Regions from separate parts of the Luteimonas sp. A649 genome, predicted to be linked through region 2. Evidence: riboswitches for the same ligand, from Rfam matches in the RefSeq annotation. Region 2 holds a riboswitch; the other holds the start of a gene.
The links. A riboswitch is a leader RNA that binds a small molecule or an ion and turns the genes downstream of it on or off. The one in region 2 is predicted to bind cobalamin.

Region 1: linked by a shared signal. The riboswitch ahead of ACW5E8_RS00550 (TonB-dependent receptor domain-containing protein) and the one ahead of ACW5E8_RS02655 (ribonucleoside-diphosphate reductase subunit alpha) in region 2 are both predicted to bind cobalamin.

Annotation. Positions count from the first base shown of each region.
Region 1 is NZ_JBSVRQ010000001.1:114,960-122,557, forward strand. Features, by position in the region: gene gph (phosphoglycolate phosphatase) at 1-154, shown strand, start outside; gene ACW5E8_RS00550 (TonB-dependent receptor domain-containing protein) at 166-2,031, opposite strand; cobalamin riboswitch at 2,154-2,391, opposite strand; gene cobT (nicotinate-nucleotide--dimethylbenzimidazole phosphoribosyltransferase) at 2,499-3,566, shown strand; gene ACW5E8_RS00560 (histidine phosphatase family protein) at 3,563-4,144, shown strand; gene cobS (adenosylcobinamide-GDP ribazoletransferase) at 4,141-4,893, shown strand; gene ACW5E8_RS00570 (TfoX/Sxy family protein) at 4,907-5,281, opposite strand; gene ACW5E8_RS00575 (GAF domain-containing protein) at 5,278-5,763, opposite strand; gene bioD (dethiobiotin synthase) at 5,762-6,493, shown strand; gene ACW5E8_RS00585 (efflux RND transporter periplasmic adaptor subunit) at 6,569-7,598, shown strand, end outside.
Region 2 is NZ_JBSVRQ010000001.1:545,028-552,625, reverse strand. Features, by position in the region: gene ACW5E8_RS02655 (ribonucleoside-diphosphate reductase subunit alpha) at 1-1,872, opposite strand, end outside; cobalamin riboswitch at 2,054-2,287, opposite strand; gene ACW5E8_RS02650 (diguanylate cyclase domain-containing protein) at 2,444-4,240, shown strand; gene ACW5E8_RS02645 (hypothetical protein) at 4,219-4,374, opposite strand; gene ACW5E8_RS02640 (DUF6165 family protein) at 4,456-4,851, opposite strand; gene ACW5E8_RS02635 (MliC family protein) at 4,858-5,178, opposite strand; gene ACW5E8_RS02630 (hypothetical protein) at 5,323-6,099, shown strand; gene ACW5E8_RS02625 (BON domain-containing protein) at 6,197-6,658, shown strand; gene ACW5E8_RS02620 (DUF885 domain-containing protein) at 6,700-7,598, opposite strand, start outside.

The sequences.
Region 1 (7,598 bases), 430 kb from region 2:
CGGGGACTCCGAGGCCGATGCCGCCGCCGCGCACGCCGCCGGCATGGACCTGGTCCTGCTGCGCCACGGGTATCCGCGCGGCTTCGACCTGGAGCGCGCGGGAGCGGTGGCGGTGCTCGACGACTTGCCTGGGTTGTTGGCGCTTCGGGGGTAGGGGGCAACCCCTCACCGCACCGGCTGATACCTCAACGTCAGCCCGTACTCCCGCCCCGGCTGGTTGTACCAGCCCACCGTCTCGTAGTCGCGGTCGAAGACGTTGCTGGCGCGCGCCAGCAGGCTCCAGTCGCGGTGGAAGGCGTACTCCAGGCGCAGGTCGGTGGTGGCGTAGCCGCCCAGGCGCACGGTGTTGGCGGCATCGTCGTAGCGGCTGCCGGCGCCCTGCACGGTGATGCCGGCGCGCAGCGGGCCGAAGCCGCGGTCAAGGTCGATGCGGCCGGTGGTGCGCGCGCGGCGCGCGAGCAGGTTGTCGTCGTTGATGCCGCCGCTGCGGTCGCGCGGATCGGCGTGGCTGAGCTGGGTCGACAGGTCGAAGCCGGCGAACGAGGTGCCGAACGTCAGTTCGGCGCCGCGGATGCGGGCTTCGTCGATGTTCTCGCCCACGCCTTGCCAGGTCGGCGGCGCATAGGTGAACACGATCAGGTCTTCGATCCGGCTCTCGTAGATGTTGAACGACCAGTTGAAGCGTTCGGTGGCCTGCGACACCCCCAGGTTCAGGCTGGTGGACTCCTCGGGCTGCAGCAGGGGGCTTTCCGAACCCGGGTAGTACAGGTCGTTGAAGGTCGGCGCCTTGAAGCCGGTGCCGAGCGTCGCGCTGAAACGCAGGCCGTTGTCGAACGCCAGGCCCCAGCCGAGGCCACCGGTCACGTGGTCGCCGAACTGCTCGTTGTCGTCGTGGCGCACGCTGGCCTGCCAGCGCTGGCGGCCGGTGCCGCCGTCGTAGGCGAGGAACACGCCGGTGTTGTCGCGCTCGTCCACGATGAAGCCGGTGGTGCCATCGACGCGATCGCTGCTGTAGTCGACGCCCATGCTGAGCAGGTGCGCCGGCGCCAGCTGTACGTCGGCCTGCACCGAGGCGGTATCGCGGCGGGTATCGAAGGTGCTCACGAAGGTGTCGCCCTGGTAGTCGTCGGACGTGTCCTTGCTGCGGCCCACTGCCGCGGTCACGCCAAGGCGGCCACCCTCGGGGGCGTAACGCAGCTGCGCGCCGGTCACCTGCTGCCGCGTCTTCGAGCGGTTGGTCCAGGAGCCGTCGTACTCGTTCTCCCCGCTGGCATCGAGGAAGCTGCCTTCCACCGTCAGGGCATCGGTGACGTGCAGGCCGCCGCGCATGGTCACCGAGGCGCTGCGGTAGCCATCGTCGTCGGGCTCGTCGGTGAAGCAGCCGGTGAACAGCGTGCCCGAGCCGCGGCAGGCGTCGATGCCGTCGGTCTCCTGGTAGCCGCCGTGTGCCGCGACCCAGCCGCGCTCGCCGCCGTAGTCGAAGCCGCCGCTGAAGGCGCGGCTGTTGTTGCTGCCACCGCTCACCGACAGTTGCGGCGTGAAGCCGCTGGCCCTGCCGCCGCGGGTGAAGATCTGGATCACGCCGCCGATCGCCTCCGAGCCATACAGGCTCGAGCGCGGGCCACGCACGATCTCGATGCGTTCGATCTGCGCGACCGGAAAGTCCTGGAACGCCGCCATGCCGGAGCTGGCGGCGCCCACCTTGACGCCGTCGATCAGCACCAGCACGTGGTCGGACTCGGCGCCGCGCAGGAACACGCTGCTGAGCTTGCCGCGGCCGCCCTGGTTGCCGATGTCCACGCCGGCGCGCCCGCGCAGCAGCTCGATCAGGTCGCGCGCCTGGCTGCGCTCGATCTCGTCGCGATCGATGACCTGCGCCGGCACCAGGCTGTCGGCGAGCAGTATTTCGGTGCGGGTGCCGGTGACGATGACCTCGTCCAGGTCGGTGGCCTGCATTGCACCGCTGGCCATCGCGGCCGGGGACAGGGCGAGCGCCACTGCGAGGGAAAGGAACTGGTGCTGCGGCTTCATCGGGTTCTCCATGCGTCGCGCACGCCCGCGCGACTGTGTCGTGGGGTTGCGGGCAGGGAGCGGGGACGGGAGGGTGACGTGGACGACACGGCGCGCTACCGCCGCGACGCCCTCCGCGTCACAACCAGTGTGTCTTCCAGGCCGGTCTCCGGGCTCGCGGGCGGAGCGATGTCGCTGCTCCAGCCCCGGCGCCTTCCCATGCCTGTGCACAGTGGCGGTTTGCCGGGGTGTTCCACGCTTACCGTTGCGGGGGCAGCGCCGGAATGCCTCGTACGCCGTGACGGCGGGCGGAAGGTCACCGGCTTCCCGTTTCAACCGTTGGGGAGAACCCCGCCGGTCACCAGAAAGAGCGCGCAGTCTACGGCATCGCTCCACGGCGCGCCAAAGGCATCCGGCGTGCGGGGCGGGCAGGACGGGCCGCGGCGGGCGGATAGAATGCGCGGCTGCAATACGCACATCGGGGCGAAATGACGGAGTCATGGTTCACGCAGCGCTGCGCGCTGCCTTCAGAGGCGCACCGCGCCCGCGCGCGCGCGCGCCAGCAGCAGCTCACCAAGCCTGCCGGCGCGCTCGGCCGGCTGGAAACGCTGGCGATCGAACTGGCGGCGCTGCAGGCCAGCGACCGCCCCGCGGCGTCGCGTGCCCCGGTGCTGCTGTTCGCCGGCGACCACGGCGTGGTGGCGCAGGGTGTCTCCGCGTATCCGGCCGAAGTCACGGTGCAGATGCTCGCCAATTTCGCGGCTGGTGGCGCCGCGATCGCGGTGCTGGCGCGCGAGCTCGGCCTGCCGCTGCACCTGCGCGACGTCGGCACGCTGGCCGAAGCGCCCTTGCCCGGCGCCGTCGTCGACAAGCCCTGCCGCGGCACGCGCGACCTGAGCGTGGAGGCGGCGATGGCGGCCGGCGAGCTTGCGCATGCGCTCGACGCCGGGCGCCGCGCGGTCGACGAGGCGCTGGCCGATGGCGCCGACCTGCTGTTGCCCGGCGAGATGGGGATCGGCAACACCACGGCGGCGAGCGCGCTGGCCTGCGCGCTCGCCGCGCTGCCGGTCGCCGACCTGGTCGGCGCAGGCACCGGCCTCGACGCCGCGCGCATGGCCCACAAGCAGGCGGTGGTGGAGCGCGCGCTGGCGCTGCACGGCGCGGCGATCGCGGCGGCGCCGCTGCCGGCGCTGGAAGCGCTGCGCCGCGTCGGCGGCCTCGAGATCGGCGCGCTGGCCGGCGCGATGGTGGCGGCGGCGCAGCGCGGTATCCCGGTGCTGGTCGACGGCTTCATCGTTTCGGTCGCTGCGCTGGCCGCGGTGCGGCTCAATCCGGGCGTGCGCGCCTGGCTGCTGTTCTCGCACCGCTCCGCCGAACGCGGCCACCAGCGCGTACTCGACACCTTGGACGCGTCGGCGCTGCTGCAGCTCGACCTGCGCCTTGGCGAAGGCTCGGGTGCGGCGCTGGCGCTGCCGCTGCTGCGCCTGGCCTGCGCGCTGCACAACGACATGGCGACCTTCGCCGAGGCCGCGGTCGCCGACAGGCCGCCGGCATGATCGTCGACCTGGTGCGCCACGCCGATACCGGCCGCCGCGGGCACCTGGACGGGCGCCATGATCCGCCGCTGCGCGACGGTGCCATCCTCGCCCCGTGCCGGCGCCATGCCGGCATCGCCTGGGCACGCGTGACCAGTTCGCCGCTGCGCCGCGCGCACGACACCGCACTGGCGCTCGCGGCGCCGGCGGGCCTGGCGGTGCAGCGCGATGCTGGTTGGGCGGAATTCGACTTCGGCGACTGGGACGGCCGCGCGGGCATGGACCTGCCGGCTGCCGCGCTGGCCGCGTTCCACCACGATCCACGCGCCAATCCGCCGCCCAACGGCGAAGCCTGGGATGCGTTCGAAGCGCGCATCGGCAGGGGACTCCAAGCACTGCTCGCGTCCGCGGATCCCGGACCGCAGCTGGTTGTCAGCCACGGCGGCGCGCTGCGCATGGCGCTGACGCTCGCCTGCGGCCTGCCGCTCGCCTCCGCCTGGGCGCTGCGCATCGACTACGGCACGCGCCTGCGGCTGCGGCTCGAGACCGGCGACGACGGCCGCCCCTGGGGCGAAGTGCTCGAGCTGGCGCAGCCATGAGCCTGCGCCGGCTGATCCTGGCAGTACAGTTCCTGACCCGCCTGCCGACGCCGCAGGTGCGCGACTTCCGCGACGACGACCTGTCGCACTCCGCGGTGTACTACCCGCTGGTCGGCGTGCTGATCGGGCTGCTGCTGGCCGTGCCGCTGTGGGGATTCGACCAGCGCCCGTGGCTGGCGGCGGTACTCGCCCTGCTCATGTGGGTATGGGTGACCGGTGCGCTGCACCTGGACGGCCTCGGCGACGTGGCCGATGCCTTCGGCGCCGCGCATCGCGATCCGCAGCGTTTCCTGGCCGTGCTCAAGGACCCGCACATGGGCGTGTTCGGCGTGGTCTCGGTGGTGATGCAACTGCTGGTGAAGCTGGTGCTGCTGGCCGAACTCGCGGGATCGCCGTGGTGGTTCGGGATCGTGCTGGTGCCCGCCTGGGCGCGCTGGGGCACGCTGTGGTGGAGCCGCCTGCTGCCGCCGATCCAACAGGCCGGCATGGCCGAACGCTTCTCGTGGAAGCTGGACCTGCACGTGGTCTGGCTGTGGGCGATCGCGCTGGCTGCGGCCAGCGTGCTGGCGCCGCCGCTGCTGGTCGCGCTGCCGCTGGCGCCGCTGGTCGCGGCGTACTGGCGCCGCCGCCTGGGCGGGATTTCCGGCGACTGCCTGGGTGCCAGCGTGGAGGTGGTGGAAAGCCTGCTGCTGCTGGCGCTGGTGCTTGCCGCCGGCTGGTCGCCGGGCGCGTGGTGGCAGGCCTTCTAGCGCGCAGCGGGGTTCAGTCGCCGTCGGGCCGGTCGAAGTAGTCCGGCGAAGGCATCGCGTCGTCGTCTTCCTGCATCACCGTGGTGGTCACCGGCCCGGCGGGCGGGCGGTTGCGCGGGGGCGGCAGTTCCGCGATCGCGGCCTCCGCCGCAGCCACCAGTTCCACCCGGCGGGCGTCGGGGACGTCCTGCCAGTGGCAGTCGCGCAGCGCGCCTTCAAGCGAATACAGCAGGTTGAGGCTCGGCTTGAAGCCCGCGCGCTTGATGCGCATGAAGGCCTCCAGGGGCCCGGCCTCGATGAGGTCCTCGGGTGTTTTCAACCCGACCTGGCGCAGCCACGCGGCCGACTTCGGCCCGATGTTGCGCATCTTGAGCGGCTGCGCGCTCATGAACCCAGTGATTCGACGTACACCTGTGCGATCTCCTCGAGCCCCTTCTGGTCTTCAACGTGGAAGCGACCGGGAACCGGACTGTCGAGGTCGAACACCCCCAGCAGCGCACCTTCGTGGAACAGCGGAACCACCAGCTCCGAGCGCGATGCGGCATCGCAGGCGATGTGGTCGGGGACGGCGTTGACGTCCTCGACGCGCTGGGTTTCCCCACTGCGGGCAGCCGCGCCGCACACGCCGCGGTCGAGCGGGATGCGCACGCAGGCTGGCTGCCCCTGGAACGGTCCGACCACCAGTTCGGTGCCGTCGAAGAAGTAGAAGCCGACCCAGTTGAGCTCCGGCAGCGCGTGGTAGACCAGCGCCGAGAGGTTGGCGGCGTTGGCGATGCGGTCGTGCTCGCCGGCCAGGAGTGCGCGCGCCTGGGCGACGAGCTGGGCGTACTGCTGCGGCTTGTCGCCGCTTAGAATCTGCGTCGTGAACATGAGCACGAGTGTAGCGCGGGGCGTGTTGGTGACCGGCACCGACACCGGCGTGGGCAAGAGCATGACCAGCGTCGCGCTGCTGCACGCGCTGCGTGCACGCGGCCTGCGTGCGGTGGGCATGAAGCCGGTCGCGGCCGGTTGCGAGGCCACGCCGCAGGGACTGCGCAACGACGACGCGCTCGCGCTGCAGGCCGCCGCCGGCGATCCACGGCCCGCCTACGAAGACGTGAACCCCTGGGCCCTTCCGGAGCCGACCGCGCCCCAGCTGGCCGCGCGCAGCGCCGGGGTCCAGGTATCGATGCCGCCGATACTCGCGGCTTACGCCCGCCTGGCCACCAACGCCGACGTGGTCGTGGTGGAAGGCGCGGGCGGCTGGCTGTCGCCGCTGGCCGATGGCATCGAGCACGCCGATCTGGCGCATGCGCTCGAGCTGCCGGTGGTGCTGGTGGTGGGCCTGCGCCTGGGCTGCCTGAGCCACGCCAGGCTGAGCGCGCGCGCGATTGCCGCCGACGGCTGCCGCCTGCTCGGCTGGGTCGGCTGCGCGGTGGATCCCGCGTTCGACCGCCGCGACGACTATCTCGACCTGCTGCGTGCGGCGCTGGCCCTGCCGTACCTGGGCGTGGTGCCGCACGCGGCTCCGACAGCGGATCCGGCCACGCTGGTGCCGCATCTCGGCATGGCCGCGGCGGCGGTCGCCAACGTCAGCGGGCGATTTCCGCTGCGCCCCTGACTTCCTGCACGTTTGCCGAAGCAGGGCGATGCCATACTTGCGAGTTCGGAATTACCTCCCCCCAAGGACCTCCCTATGCGCCGCATCGTCCTGATCCCGATCCTGCTCGTGGCCCTCGTGGCCTGCGGAGGGGAGGAGCAGCAGCAAGCGCCGCCGCCGCCCGAACTCGGGGTCGTGACCGTGCAGCCGGTGGACGCGCCCCTGCGTCGTGATCTCGTCGGCCGCCTGGCCGCCTACCGCAGCGCCGATGTGCGCGCCCGCGTGCCGGGCGTGGTGCAGCGCCGCGCCTACCAGGAGGGCAGCGACGTCACCGAAGGCCAGGTGCTGTTCGAAATCGACCCGGCACCGCTGCGCGCGGCCGCCGGCGAAGCCCAGGCCGCGCTTGCGCAGGCGCGCGCCAACCAGGCAAATGCCGCCGCCTCCGCCAGCCGCGCGCGCGGCCTGGCGCCGCAGAAGTTCATTTCCCAGTCCGACCTCGACAACGCCCTGGCCGCCGAGCGCAGCGCCAACGCCGCCGTGCAGGCGGCGCAGTCGGCGGTGGAGAGCGCCAACATCAACCTCGGCTACGCCACCGTGCGCGCGCCCATCTCCGGCCGCGCCGGCAAGCAGCAGGTCACCGAGGGCGCGCTGGTGGGGCAGGGCACGGCGACGCTGCTGACCACGGTCGACCAGATCGATCCGCTGTTCGTGAACTTCAGCATGGGCGCCGGCGAACTCGACCAGGTGCACGCGATGCAGCTCGATCGCGAAGGTCCCGTCGCGGTGCAGGTGCTGCTGCCCGACGGCAGCGTCTACCCGCACGCCGGCGAGATGGACTTCTCCGGGGACAGCGTCGACCCGGAGACCGGCGCGGTGTCGCTGCGCGCCACCCTGCCGAACCCGGACCGCCGCCTGCTGCCCGGCACCTTTGTGACCCTGGTGGCAACACTGGGCGTGCAGCATGGCGTGTTCACGGTGCCGCAGGCGGCGGTGCAGCGCGACGCCACCGGCCCGTATGTGATGGTGGTCGGCGCCGACGACACCGTCGCACGCAAGGACATCACCACCGCCCGCGCCGAGGCCGGCAGCTGGATCGTCACCGCGGGCCTTGTCCCCGGTGATCGGG
Region 2 (7,598 bases):
CGCCGGATAAGCGCCCTTCTCCTCCGCCAGCGCCATGCTGGCCCGCACCGCGAGCTGGTTGATGCGCTCGTACAGCGCGTCGCTGCAATCCTCGGCCCCGGGCGCGTTCCACTCGATGCCCTTCAGCGCCAGCAGGTGGTGCCAGCCGAACGTGCCCAGGCCGATGGCGCGGTACTTCTGGTTGGTGATCGTGGCCTGCGGCACCGGCAGCTGGTTGAGGTCGATGACGTTGTCGAGCATCCGCACCTGGATCGGCACCAGGCGCTCGAGCACGTCGGTGATGAGGTCGCCCTGCCCGTCCGGTGGCACGACGGCGCGGCCGAGGTTGATCGACGACAGGTTGCAGACCACGAAATCGCCGGCCTGGCGCGTGGTCACGATCTGGTTGCCGGAGATGATCTCCTGCATGAGCCGCGTCGGGCTCATGTTCTGCAGGATCTCCGTGCACAGGTTTGACGAATACACCATGCCGGCGTGCTTGTTCGGGTTCTTCCGGTTCACTTCGTCCCTGTAGAACATGAACGGGTTGCCGGTCTCCAGCTGGCTGACCATGATCCGCTTGAAGATGTCGATCGCCTTGACCGTCCTGCGGCTCACGCGTTCGTCGCCCACGACCTCCGCGTACTTCTCGCGGAAGCTGCCCGCACCGCGGGATTCGTCGAAGAAGTCCTGCAGGTACCAGCCCTTGAGCCGCTTCACTTCATGTGGATCGAACAGGTACCAGTCGCCGCGGCGCTCGACCGCCTCCATGAAGATGTCCGGGATGCAGACCGAGGTGAACACGTCGTGTGCGCGCAGGCGCTGGTCGCCGTTGTTGAGGCGCAGGTCGAGGAAGGCCTCGATGTCGCGGTGCCAGACGTCCAGGTACACCGCCACCGCCCCCTTGCGCTGGCCGAGCTGGTCGACCGAGACCGCGGTGTTGTTGAGCTGCTTGATCCACGGCACCACGCCACCCGAAGAGTTCGGCACGCCGCGGATCGCCGCCCCCGAGGCGCGGACGTAGCCCATGTAGGCGCCCACGCCGCCTCCGCCCTTGGACACGCGGGCGATGTCGGTGTTGGAGTCGTAGATGCCCTGCAGCGAATCGTCGACGGTGTCGATGAAGCACGACGACAGCTGCCCCCCGGTCTTGCCGGCGTTCTGCAGCGTCGGCGTGGCGACCGTCATGTACAGGTTGGACAGCGCCCAGTAAGCCTCGCCCACCAGCTGCATGCGGCGCTCGCGCGGGGCTTCGCGCTGCATCAGGTACAGGGCGATCGTCAGCCACCGCTCCTGCGGCAGTTCGTACACCGCGCGGCTGGTGTCCGTCGCCAGGTAGCGGGTGGCGAGCAGGTACAGGCCGTTGTAGGCGAACAGCCTGTCGCGCTCCGGATCGATCATCTTCCCGGCTTCAACGAGTTCCTCCTTGGAGTAGGCGCGCAGGATGTCGTTGGAATACACGTTGCGGTCGGCCAGGCTTTCCTGGAGTCCGACGTAGGAGCCGTAGCGTTCGCCGACGTCGTAGAAGCGGTTGCGACTGGCGCGCTTGTACAGGCGCTGCAGGTACAGGCGTGCGGCGAACATCTCCCACTCGGGCGCGGCCACGTCCACGCGCGCTTCGGCTTCGCGCACCAGGTGGTCGACGAGGTCGTCCGCGTCCACCACGTCCTTGCGTTCGACGAACCCGCACACGCTGCGCGTGTAGTCGGCGACATCGAGCTGCGGAAACTCGGCGTGGATGCGATCGATGCTGCGCACGAGCCGTGCGCGGTCGTAGGGCATGCGGCGGTTGCCGGCTTCCTTGGTGATCCATGTGGCAACGCATCCGCTTTCGCCGTCGCGCGGGAAGGCAGCCGGGGCTGGAACGGCGGCGATGCCGTCGTGCTTGTCCATGTGTGTTCCTGGATGAGGGACGCACGGCCACCTGTCCCGCGGCAGGAGGCGGGCGGCGTCATCACAGGGTCGGCAAGCGGCGTCGCAACGGACACGCCCGATCCGACAACGAATCGCGGGCGCATGCGCGCTTCACCAGCCATCTCCCCCCGGAGATTCCGCAGCCGGCACCGCGCGATGTGCTTGCGCGCGGCTGTCGGCAGGTCTTCGGGCTCGTGGATCCGGGAGCTGGGCTCCGCGCCTCGGTCGCCGCTTCCCGGAACCACCGTTCCAGTGCGAGTGCGACCTCGTTTCCACCTACCGCTGCGGGGCAGCGCCGGAATGAGTGGGACTGGATGTTTCTCCGCCCCACCGCACCGGCTTCCCTTTTCATCCCGCGCCCTGCGGCGCGCGAACCGACGACCACAACATATCGTGGCGCCAAGGAACCGTCAACGCAAAATGTTGTGACAAGACGTCGGGGAGATTCCGGCTGCCGCGGAAGCGAATGCCGGACGCCCACCGCACCGCAGCGGTCATTCGCCTTTGCACTGCCTGGGCTAAAGTGCCGGTTCCCCACCTCGAGACCGTCATGTTCGACCGCTTTCGATTGCCCCGGACCTATTGGGCCGACCGGTCCGTCCTGGCCCTCCTGATCGCCACCACGGCCTGGCTCTCGCTGACGTTCGCGCGCGGCCCCGGCGAACTCGCCGCGATCTGGGTCGGCAACGGCATCCTCACCGGCTGGCTGCTGTCCAGGCGCAGCGCGACGTGGCCGGGCTACATCGCGATCGCGTTCGCGTGCGAACTGCCGGCCCGGATGCTCGCCGGCGATACCCCCGTCTACGCGTTCGCGATCGCGGCATGCAACATCGTGGAAGTGCTGGTGGTGGCCGGATTCGTGCGCAGCCGCGTCCCGGACATCCGCCAGCCGCGGGACTGGGTGCGCCTGGGCGGCATCGCGACCGGAGCCACGCTGCTGGCCTGTGCCTTGTCCGGACTGCTGGCCGCGGGCGTGGCATACGCCATGCACGGCCAGGCATTCGTGCGGTCCTTTGCAGGCTGGTATGCCGCCCACGTCGTGGGCATGGTGATCCTGGCCACCACCACCCTCGTCGTGCAGCGCGAAGGGCTGGGCCTGTTCATTGCGCGCGGCCGGGGCTGGTCGCTCGCGGCCAGCATGACCTTGCTGGTGGCGGTGGGCATCGGGGTGTTCATCAGCGCCTACCCGGTGATGTTCCTGACCTATCCCGCCCTGCTGCTCGCCGCGATGCGCCACCAGTTCGCGGGCGTGGCGCTGGGCGTGATCGCGTTGGCCCTGATCGCCGCCATCGCCACCACGCTGGGATACGGTCCGCTGTGGCTGCAGCATGACCTGGGGGACGGCGGCAGGATCGCGCTCCTGCAGCTCTACCTGGCTGGCGGCTGCGTGATGACCATCCCTGTCTGCCTGGCCATGGCCGAACGCAAGCGCCTTGCCATGCGCCTGGGCGACAGTGAGCGCCGCTACCGCATGCTCGCCGACCATTCGCATGACGTTATTTCCCGCATCCGGGGGGACGGTGAACGGCTGTATGTCTCTCCCTCGGCGCTGGAGATGCTGGGATGGACGCCGGACGAGATGCTCGGTTCGCGGTGGGACAGCGTGCACCCGGACGACCGCGCGACCCAGCAGCAGGCGATGGCCGACGTGCTCGCCACGGGCAACCCGCGCACCGACATCTACCGCGTGCGGCACAAGGACGGCCACTACGTCTGGGTGGAAGCGGTGTCGCGCTGCATTCCCGCCGACGACGGCAGCGATGCGGACGATCTCATGCTGACCGCGCGCAACATCAGCCGCCGCGTGGCCGCCGAGCAGGCGCTCGAGGAGAGCCGGCGCGAGCTGGAGCGGCTGACGCGCGTCGACACCCTGACCGAGCTGGCCAACCGCCGCCAGTTCGACGAGCGCCTAGCGCTGGCGCTGAAGCGGCTGCACCGCCACGACACCCCGATCGCGCTGCTGTGCCTGGACATCGACCACTTCAAGGCCATCAACGACGGCCATGGCCATGCCGCCGGCGACGCCGTGCTGCAGGCCTTTGCCGGGCGCCTGTGCGACAGCGTGCGTGAGACCGACCTGGTCGCGCGCCTGGGCGGCGACGAGTTCACGATCCTGGTCGAGGATGCGCAAGCCGGAGCGGCCGAGGCGATCGCGCGCAAGGTGCTGGAATCCACCGCCGCGACCATCGAAGCTGGCGGCACGCCGCTGATCGTGACCACCAGTATCGGCATCGCCTACGCGCAGCGGCCCACCGATGCCGCGACGCTGATGGAAGCGGCGGACGCGGCGCTGTATGCGGCCAAGAAGGCGGGGCGCAACGGCTATCACGTGGGCGAGGCATCCTGACGCCACGTCCCGGTCCGGGAACCACCGCGACATCCGGCGGTCCCGGGATTCAACGAGTCCACGTTGCGGCCGATGGCGCCGCCCGCCACGGCACCGGCCACCGTCGCGACCTTGCGTCCGCTTCCGCTGCCCACCTGGTTGCCGACCTATCGCGTGCAGTGCGTCCGCCGGACCCGCGCCGCCCCGGATCGCGATGGCCGTCATCAGGTCCGGCATCACGCACCTCCCTGGTACTGCTTCTCCTCGATGAATTCGGAGCCCGCCAGGCGATTGATGTCGTTCTTGATCGCGATCCGCTCGCCGTTGCGCATGGCCACCGCGCGCGCGAGCTGGATGAATCCGTCGTCGAAGTCCTTGGCGGCTTCCCTCGCGCGCAGGCCGTCCTGCACGTCCCACATCAGTTCATTGACCGCCTTCAGGCGGTCGTAGAACCCGTCGAGCTCCGGTTTGGCGTCCACCAGCGCCTGCCAGATCGGGCGCAGGCCCTCGAGTTCGACCGCGACGTGCGCGCGCTTGTCGGCATCGGCGATGCGCTCGTGCTTGATGTGCAGGATCGAGATCTTGTCGGCCAGCTCGCCGACCGACACGGGAACGGAAATGGTCTGCTGCATGTTCACTCACCCGGCCTTGCACTGGATGGGAACCATACGGCCGATTTCCACCGTGAGGTCGTCGCCCTTGCCGCGGATGGTGTTGGGGCCGTTGCTGTAGACGAAACCCGAAGCGCTCGGCTGCTGCGCGAGTTCGATCGCGTCGCCATTGCGCAGCAGGACCGCGCGCTCCTGCGCGGCATGGAAGCGCACGGACAGGGACTCCCCGTTGTCGCAGCTGAAGGCGACCTCACGCATATCCGGCGGAGACGGGTCCACCGCGGCGGGCGGTGAGCTGCAGGCGCAAGCCGCGCAGGCTGCGAGCATTGCCATCAAGGGCACTTTCATCGAGTTCTCCAGCTTTGGCGCACGCTGGCGCCGGACGGACATATCGATACCGTAAACTCCGGCAGGCCCCACCGCCACCCTGGTGACAACATGTTTTCCACTGTATTGCGCACTCTTTTCGCTGCGACCGCCCTTGGCCTGGCCATGCCTGGGCATGCGGCCGCGGAGTCCCGCACGCCCCCGGCACCGCAGTGCCTGGACGCACGCGAGGTCAGCGAGGTGTTCCAGTCCGACGCGCGCACGCTGGCCATGGTGCAGTCGGATGGCAGGCGCTTCCGCGTGGAACTGGGCGCCGAGTGCCCCGAGGTCACCGCCGCCAGCAACACCCGCATGTTGGCCGCCAACGGCTGGATGTGCGGCACCGGCAACGAATACGTGTCGGTGGACTCGCAGCTGTGCCCGGTCGCCGCCGTCGCCCCGATCACCTCGGCCGAGTACGCACAGCACGCGCGCGCCAGCCAGACCAGCGCGGACGGCAGCACCACGCTGGCGACGGTGGTGGTGAAGGGTGAGCGCCGGCACGGCTTCGCGGCGTCCCCCAACTACTGCTTCAACCCAAGGCATGTGCGCGGCTGGTCGGAGGACCCGAAGGGCGTCGTGGTGGAGGTGAACCCGCGCCGCTCCGGTGGCAACCGCTACTACCGCGTGGAACTGGTGCGCTCCTGTCCGCATCTTGCCGGACCCGTCCAGATCGCCTTCCGTTCGGGCGTGGGCATCGGCCTGATCTGCGGCAACCCGGGCGACGATATCCGCACCGGCACCCGTGGAACCGGAACCATCGGCGGCGGCCTGGGGGAGCCTTTGGCGCTGGCGGACGGCAGGTCGACGGAATTCCTCATGACCGGCTCCGACCGCATGCAGATCCTGGGTGCGAAGTCCGGATGCCCGATCCGCGCGGTGTATCCCATGGAGGTGGATTGATCCACGCGTCATCCCGGCATGACGCGGCTTGAACACGCCCCGCCCCACACTGGCTCCAGGCGGCACACACGCCCGCCAACCCCACGGAGGCCAGACGATGACCCGATCCACGACCGGCAGCGCCAGCGGCGAGTTCCGCGATGTGGCGCGTGATGCGATGAAGCTCGGCGGTCGCTGTGCCAGCGCCGCGCGCGACTGGCTGGGCGAAAAGCGCGAAGAGTTCAACCTTGGCCGCGCGGCCGGCACGTCCGACGTGTCCGTCCACGGCTATCGCGGCGTCGGTCCCCGCGGCTACCGCCGCGACGACACGCGGATCCATGACGATGTCTGCGATGTGCTGGCCGAGAACGATGCGCTCGACGCCGGCGACATCAGCGTGGAGGTGACGGAAGGCGTGGTGCGACTCGCGGGCTCTGTGCCGCACCGCATGATGAAGCGCCTGGCCGAAGACCTCGCCGACGGGTGCAAGGGCGTGCGCGACGTGGAGAACGCGCTGCGCGTGGGGATTCCGCCATCGGGCGTTGTTCCCGGCGCGCCGCCGTTCGACGCGGCGCCCTGAACCTCGCAGGAAACGGAGCCGAGGTGCGGGGGTCGCTGCCATCACGTGGCGGCGGCGGCCTTGCGCTCCGCGATGAAGCGGCGCACCTCTTCTTCCAGCACCGGCAGCGGCACCGATCCCAGGCGCAGGATCGTGTCGTGGAAGGCCTTCTGGTCGAAGTCCGAACCCAGTGCCTGCTCGGCCTCCACGCGCAGGTCGCGGATGGTCTTGTAGCCGATGTAGTACGACAGGGCCTGGCCCGGCCACGAGATGTAACGGTCGACCTCGTTGACGATGTCCGGGCGCGAGAGCGCGGCGTGGCTGGCGAGGTATTCGATCGCCTGCTCGCGGCTCCAGCCGTACTCGTGGATACCGGTGTCGATCACCAGGCGCGCGGCGCGCCACATCTCGAAGCTCAGGCGGCCGAAGTCCTCGTAGGGCGTCTCGTAGATGCCCATCAGTGTGCCCAGCCATTCGGTGTACAGCGCCCAGCCCTCGCCGTAGCCGGAGAAGTAGGTGCGCTGGCGGAAGTCCGGGCGCTCCGGCGCTTCGAGCGCCAGCGCGGCCTGCAGGCTGTGGCCGGGCGAGCATTCGTGCAGGGTCAGCGCCGGCAGGTTGTACAGCGGTCGTGACGGCAGGTCCCAGGTGTTGAACCAGCAGGCATCCAGTCCGCCGCGGCCCGCGGTGTAGTTGGGCGCAATGTCGTCGGCCACCGGCAGGATGGTGAAGCGGTAGCGCGGCAGCGTGCCGAGCACGTGCTTGAGCTGGCCGTCGACCTTCTTGGCGACGTACGCGGCGGTGGCCAGCAGTTCGCGCGGCGTCTTCGCGTAGAACTTCGGGTCGCTGCGCAGGTAGGCCAGGAACTCTTCAAATGAGCCTTCGAAACCGGCACGCGCCATTACCTCGCGCATCTCCGCGGAGATGCGGGCGACTTCCGCCAGGCCGAGTTCGTGGATCTCGC